2 regions of the Streptomyces sp. FXJ1.172 genome follow, and region 1 is predicted to be linked to the other one. Evidence: predicted binding sites of a transcription regulator. Region 1 holds the regulator's gene; the other holds the start of a gene.
The links. The regulator HrcA, encoded in region 1, represses chaperone genes, less so after heat shock. The targets are predictions, from matches to a motif close to TTNGCACTCNGNNNNNCNGAGTGCNAA.
Positions count from the first base shown of each region.

Region 2: a site for HrcA is predicted at 2,019-2,045, ahead of groES (co-chaperone GroES). Genes of this name have one in related genera too.

Region 1 is NZ_CP119133.2:6,192,715-6,196,302, forward strand. It holds gene A6P39_RS27750 (DUF3097 domain-containing protein) at 1-223, opposite strand, end outside; gene A6P39_RS27755 (MBL fold metallo-hydrolase) at 258-980, opposite strand; gene hrcA (heat-inducible transcriptional repressor HrcA) at 1,151-2,167, shown strand; gene dnaJ (molecular chaperone DnaJ) at 2,168-3,304, shown strand; gene A6P39_RS27770 (nitronate monooxygenase) at 3,541-3,588, shown strand, end outside.
Region 2 is NZ_CP119133.2:4,149,478-4,153,065, forward strand. It holds gene groL (chaperonin GroEL) at 1-1,440, opposite strand, end outside; gene groES (co-chaperone GroES) at 1,564-1,872, opposite strand; gene A6P39_RS18315 (polysaccharide deacetylase family protein) at 2,156-3,055, opposite strand; gene A6P39_RS18320 (polysaccharide deacetylase family protein) at 3,052-3,588, opposite strand, start outside.

The DNA.
Region 1 (3,588 bases):
TCACCACCCGCCCCTCCAGCAGGAAGCCGCGCGGCTCCAGCGGGAACACGCGGTGCTTGCCAAAGCGGTCCTCCAGGGTCACCGTGCCCGCCTCGCAGCGGATCACCGCCCCGCAGAACCCGGTGCCGGGCTCCTCCACCACCAGCCCCGGCTCCGCCGCCACCTCCGGCACGGGCGGGGACTTCTTCCACGGCGGGGTCAGATCGGCGGAGTACTGGCGCATTCGAGTGACGATAGGAGAAGTCGCGGACCAGCACCTACGACACGCCGAAACGCGCCGCCAGCCCGTCGCGTTGCCCGCGCACGAACGCCGCGTCCACCACCGCTCCGTGACCCGGCACGTACACAGCGTCCTCACCGCCCAGGGCCAACAGCCGGTCGAGCGCGGCGGGCCACCGCGACGGGAGCGCGTCCGGGCCCGCCTGCGGTTCGCCGGACTCCTCGACCAGGTCGCCGCAGAACACCACCTCGCGCTCGCCGGGGACCAGGACCGCCAGGTCGTGGGCGGTGTGGCCGGGGCCCACATTGGCCAGGAGCGCCTGCCGGGCGCCGCCCAGGTCCAGCGTCCACTCGCCCGAGACCTGGTGGCCGGGCGGTACGAGCGCGTCCGCCGCCTCGTCGGCCTCGGCCGCCGGCAGGCCGTTTCTGATCGCGTCCAGGCGCAGTTCCTCGCGCTCGTGGGCGAACACCGCGTCGACGCCGACCGCCGCGTACACCTGTGCCCCGGCGAAGGCCGGCACCCCGAAGACATGATCGAAATGGGGGTGTGTGAGCGCGAGATGGGTCACACGGCCCCCGGCCAGTTGCTGCGCCTGCGCCCGCAGCAACGCGCCTTCGGCGAGACTCGAGCCGGCGTCCACCATGAGCGCCGTACCCTCTCCGAGGACCAGTCCCACGGTGCAGTCCCAGCCAGGAAGCCGGCACCGCCCGATCCCGGCGGCCAGCCGCTCCCACCCAAGCTCTTCCCAAGTCAGCGTCATACCGCGACGCTAGCCCTACGAGCCGCAGCGACGGCACCGACCTTGCCCCGGGTGTACCCGACAGCCGTACACTGGGCCGGGAAAGGCTGGCACTCGCATGGGAAGAGTGCCAGGCGGCCGACCCGACGGACGAGCGGTACGAGGGGACGACGTGCTGGAGGTGCGCGCGAATGCTGAGTGAACGCAGGCTTCAGGTACTGCGCGCCATCGTCCAGGACTACGTCGGCACCGAGGAGCCGGTCGGCTCCAAGGCGCTGACCGAGCGGCACAGCCTCGGTGTCTCCCCGGCGACGATCCGCAACGACATGGCGGCCCTGGAGGACGAGGGGTTCATCGCCCAGCCGCACACCAGTGCCGGGCGGATCCCCACCGACAAGGGCTACCGGCTCTTCGTCGACAAGCTCGCGGGCGTCAAGCCGATGACCGCGCCCGAGCGCCGGGCCATCCAGAACTTCCTCGAGGGCGCCGTCGACCTCGATGACGTGGTGGCCCGTACCGTACGGCTGCTCGCGCAGCTCACACGGCAGGTCGCCGTCGTGCAGTACCCGTCCCTGACCCGGTCCACCGTGCGGCATGTGGAGCTGCTCTCGCTCGCCCCCGCGCGCGTGATGCTCGTGCTGATCACGGACACCGGCCGGGTCGAGCAGCGGATGGTCGACTGCCCGGCGCCGTTCGGCGAGGCCTCGCTGGCGGATCTGCGGGCCCGGCTCAACAGCCGGGTCGCGGGGCGCCGGTTCACGGACGTGCCGACGCTGGTAGAGGACCTCCCGGACGCCTTCGATCCGGAGGACCGCGGTACGGTCTCCGTGGTGCTCTCCACTCTTCTGGAGACACTCGTGGAAGAGAACGAGGAGCGGCTGATGATCGGCGGCACCGCCAATCTCACCCGCTTCGGGCATGACTTTCCCCTCACGATCCGGCCGGTGCTCGAGGCGCTGGAGGAGCAGGTCGTGCTCCTCAAGCTGCTCGGCGAGGCGAAGGATCCGGGCGTGACCGTGCGTATCGGTCACGAGAACGCCCACGAGGGACTCAACTCCACCTCCGTCGTGTCGGTCGGCTACGGTTCGGGCGGCGAGGCGGTTGCCAAGCTCGGCGTGGTCGGACCGACCCGCATGGACTACCCGGGAACGATGGGAGCGGTACGCGCAGTGGCACGGTACGTCGGACAGATCCTGGCGGAGTCGTAAGTGGCCACGGACTACTACGCCGTTCTCGGCGTGCGCCGCGACGCGTCGCAGGATGAGATCAAGAAGGCGTTCCGCCGGCTCGCGCGCGAGCTGCACCCGGACGTCAACCCCGACCCGAAGACCCAGGAGCGGTTCAAGGAGATCAACGCCGCTTACGAGGTGTTGTCGGACCCGCAGAAGAAGCAGGTCTACGACCTCGGCGGCGACCCGCTCTCGCAGGCGGGCGGCGCCGGTGCGGGCGGCTTCGGGGCAGGTGGCTTCGGCAACTTCTCCGACATCATGGACGCGTTCTTCGGTACGGCGTCGCAGCGCGGCCCGCGCTCGCGCACCCGGCGCGGCCAGGACGCGATGATCCGCATCGAGGTCGAGCTGGACGAGGCGGCCTTCGGGACCACCAAGGACATCCAGGTCGACACCGCGGTCGTCTGCAACACCTGCAACGGTGAGGGCGCGGCGCCCGGCACGACCGCCCAGACGTGTGACATGTGCCGCGGCCGCGGTGAGGTGTCCCAGGTCACCCGGTCCTTCCTCGGCCAGGTCATGACCTCCCGCCCCTGCCCCCAGTGCCAGGGTTTCGGGACCGTCGTGCCGACGCCGTGCCCGGAGTGCGCCGGCGACGGGCGGGTGCGGTCGCGGCGGACGCTGACCGTGAAGATCCCGGCCGGTGTCGACAACGGCACCCGGATCCAGCTCGCCGGTGAGGGCGAGGTCGGCCCGGGCGGCGGTCCCGCCGGTGACCTGTACGTCGAGATCCACGAGCTGCCGCACCAGACGTTCCAGCGGCGCGGCGACGACCTGCACTGCACGGTGACGATCCCGATGACGGCCGCCGCGCTGGGTACGAAGGTGCCGCTGGAGACGCTGGACGGCATGGAGGAGGTCGACATCCGGCCCGGCACCCAGTCCGGCCAGTCGATCCCGCTGCACAACCGGGGCGTCACGCATCTGCGCGGCGGCGGCCGGGGTGACCTGATCGTGCACGTCGAGGTGCAGACCCCGAGCAAGCTGGACCCCGAGCAGGAGCGGCTGCTGCGCGAACTGGCCAAGCTGCGCGGCGAGGAGCGGCCCCAGGGGCAGTTCCAGCCGGGTCAGCAAGGGTTGTTCTCGCGGCTGAAAGACGCCTTCAACGGTCGCTGACGCGCGGCGCTGCGGGGTGGCCGGGGGTCCGGGGGCCGACCCCCGGGCAGACACGGTCAGCCGGGTCAGCAGGGGTTGTTCTCGCGGCTGAAGGATGCGTTCAACGGCCGCTGAGCCGTCGTACGACAGGGGTCGTGCGGGGTGTTCCGGCACCCCGTGCGGCCCCGTATGCCAATGTCCTATGCCGTCGGAAGCCCCGATTCGGACTTGTTCGAAGGACGTGACAACATGCGGTCATGTCCTCCGCGCTGACCGATCTCTTCCCCCAGCCGATCGTGCAGGCC
Region 2 (3,588 bases), 2.0 Mb from region 1:
GGCGTTGTAGCCGTTGCCCTTCTCCAGCTCCGCCACCTTGGAGACGATGACGTAGCCCTCGAGGCCGGCGTTCTCGGCGATCCAGCGCAGCGGCTCGACCGCGGCGCGGCGGACGACCGCGACACCCGTGGCCTCGTCGCCGGTCTTGCCGAGGTTGTCCTCCAGGACCTTCACGGCGTGGACGAGCGCGGAGCCACCACCGGAGACGATGCCCTCCTCGACCGCGGCGCGGGTCGCGGAGATGGCGTCCTCCAGACGGTGCTTCTTCTCCTTCAGCTCCACCTCGGTGGCGGCGCCGACCTTGATCACGCACACGCCGCCGGCCAGCTTCGCGAGGCGCTCCTGGAGCTTCTCGCGGTCCCAGTCGGAGTCGGTGTTCTCGATCTCGGCCTTGATCTGGGCGACGCGGCCGTGGACGTCCTCGGACTTGCCGGCACCGTCGACGATGGTGGTGTCGTCCTTGGTGACCGTCACGCGGCGGGCGGAGCCCAGCACCTCGAGGCCGACCTGGTCGAGCTTGAGGCCGACCTCCTCGGAGATGACCGTGGCGCCGGTGAGGATCGCCATGTCCTCCAGCATCGCCTTGCGGCGGTCGCCGAAGCCGGGGGCCTTGACCGCGACCGCGTTGAAGGTGCCGCGGATCTTGTTGACGACCAGGGTCGACAGGGCCTCGCCCTCGACGTCCTCGGCGATGATCAGCAGCGGCTTGGAGGCACCCGCCTGGATGACCTTCTCGAGCAGCGGCAGCAGGTCCTGGATGGAGGAGACCTTGCCCTGGTTGATGAGGATGTACGGGTCCTCGAGGACGGCCTCCATGCGCTCCTGGTCCGTCACGAAGTACGGCGACAGGTAGCCCTTGTCGAAGGCCATGCCCTCGGTGAAGTCCAGCTCCAGACCGAAGGTGTTGGACTCCTCGACGGTGATGACACCGTCCTTGCCGACCTTGTCCATCGCCTCGGCGATCAGCTCGCCGACCTGCTGGTCCTGGGCGGACAGCGCGGCGACGGCGGCGATGTCGGACTTCTCGTCGATCGGGCGGGCCGTGGCGAGCAGGTCCTCGGAGACGGCCTTGACGGCGGCGTCGATGCCCTTCTTCAGAGCGGCCGGGGAGGCGCCGGCGGCGACGTTCTTCAGGCCCTCGCGCACCAGCGCCTGGGCGAGCACGGTGGCGGTGGTGGTGCCGTCACCCGCGATGTCGTTGGTCTTGGTCGCCACCTCCTTCACCAGCTGGGCGCCGAGGTTCTCGTACGGGTCCTCGATCTCGACCTCGCGGGCGATCGTGACACCGTCGTTGGTGATGGTGGGGGCACCGAACTTCTTGTCGATGACGACGTTGCGGCCCTTGGGGCCGATCGTCACCTTCACCGTGTCGGCCAGCTTGTTGACGCCGCGCTCAAGGGCGCGACGGGCGTCCTCGTCGAACTTCAGAATCTTCGCCATGACAGCGGAAGCCCTCTCGGAAATCTATTGAGTGGTAAGACAACTGCGCCCCGGGCGCCCGGCTTCGTTATCGGTCGCGGGGGCCAGGGGCGCAGCTCAAGAGCAAAGGAATGCTCGAGGTGATTACTTCTCGATGACCGCGAGCACGTCGCGGGCCGAGAGGACGAGGTACTCCTCGCCGTTGTACTTCACCTCGGTGCCGCCGTACTTGCTGTAGAGGACGACATCGCCGACCTTGACGTCGAGCGGAAGGCGCTCGCCGTTCTCGAAGCGGCCCGGGCCCACGGCGAGGACGGCGCCCTCCTGGGGCTTCTCCTTCGCGGTGTCCGGAATGACCAGGCCAGAGGCGGTGGTCTGCTCGGCGTCGAGCGGCTGGACCACGATGCGGTCCTCGAGCGGCTTGATGGCAACCTTGGAGCTGGTGGTCGTCACGATCCGACCTCCCCCTTCGGAGATCTCACGGGGTTAACTGTCTGAGGTGGCGACCAGGTGGATCCGTCGTCGCGGGTGCCGGACCTGCCCGTCGCGTTTTTGGCACTCTCACGCGTCGAGTGCCAGAGCCGAGACTATGACCGGGATTAGCACTCGGTCAAGCGGAGTGCCAATCCGTGCGGCGCGTCCGCGGATTTCGGCCTGATCGGCCCCGTTCCCGGACCCCCCGGCAGGGGGAACCCCGGGCCCGGGACAGGGCGGCGCGGCCGGCGGGCCGGCGCGGCTACAGGTAATCCTCCAGCCGCCCCACCGTCAGCCCCCGCTGCTGCGCCCTGCGCAGGACCCCGATCGTGCGGTCCCGCAGGGGCCTGCCCGTCGTCTCGTCCGGGCCGACCAGGACGATGTCGCCGGGGCGCAGGCGGTGGTCGCCCCGGCTGTAGGCCAGGTCGGTCGGGGTCATGGCGGCCCGCCACAGGACGATCGCGGAGATGCCGCAGTCGGTGGCCGCGTGCAGGGTGGTGGTGTCGAACGCGCCGTAGGGCGGGCGGAAGAGGCGGGGGCGCAGGCCCAGGCGGGACTGGAGGCGGTCCTGCTGGCCGCAGATCTCGGCGCGCTGGCCGGCGTAGGGCAGCCCGGCGAGCATGCGGTGGTCGAGGGTGTGGTTCTGGATGCCGGCGCCCAGCCGGTGCAGGCGGGCGAAGTGGCCGTAGCCGGGGCCGGCGACGCTGTCGGTGAGGAACATGGTGACCGGCAGCCGCAGTTCGCGGACCATGTCGACGAAGCGGGGGTCCTTGTCGGCGCCGTCGTCGTAGGTGAGGAAGACGACCGGGTCACGGGTGGGGACGTGGTCCATGACGCGGGGCAGGGAGCGGCCCGCGCCGTTCGGGGAGAGGGCGAGCGGGCGGGCCTCCGGCCGGGGCGGACGGACGAGGGGCTCGGCCAGGCCCCAGCGGCGGTAGCCCTGGTCCGGGGCAGGGCCGCGCGGGCCGTGCGGAGCGTGCGGGCCGTGCGGGCGGACCTGCTCGGCGGCCTTGCGGCCGAGGCGTTCAATGGGGTCGACGGACTGGGCGCAGCCCGCGAGGAGGAGGGCCGAGGCGAGGAGCGCGGCCGTGGCCCGCCGCGGGCGCCGCCCAGGGCCGGCCTGGCGTACGCGCCCCGCCCGCGGGCTCCTCCCGGGCCTCACAGGTAGTCCTCCAGGCGGGCCACGGCGTAGCCCTCGCGCGTGACCTTGTTCAGGAAGCGGCGCATGTCGTCGACCATCGTGCCGTTCCAGTCGGAGCGGCCGCGGAAGTGGGTGAGGACGATGTCGCCCCGGCGCATCTTCTGGTCGTCCTCGCGGTACTCCCAGTGGTCGACGTACACCTCCTCGTTCCAGATCGGCGCGTACCTGATGCCGCAGGCCTTGGCGGCGCGCAGGCTGTCCTGGTTGTAGTTGCCGTACGGGAAGCGCATGACGGTGGGCGCCTTGCCGAACTGTTTCTTCATGATCTTCTGCATGCCGCAGATCTCGGCCTTCTGGTCCTCGTAGGACAGGCCCGGCATGTAGGGGTGGTGCAGGGTGTGGTTGTTGAGGGTGTGACCGTACGACTGCATCCTGCGGAAGTAGCCGTAGTCGTCCTTCACCAGGTAGTCGCTGAGGAAGGCGGTGTACGGGATCTTCAGGTCCTGCATCATCCGCAGGAAGTCGGGGTCCTTCTCCGAGCCGTCGTCGATCGT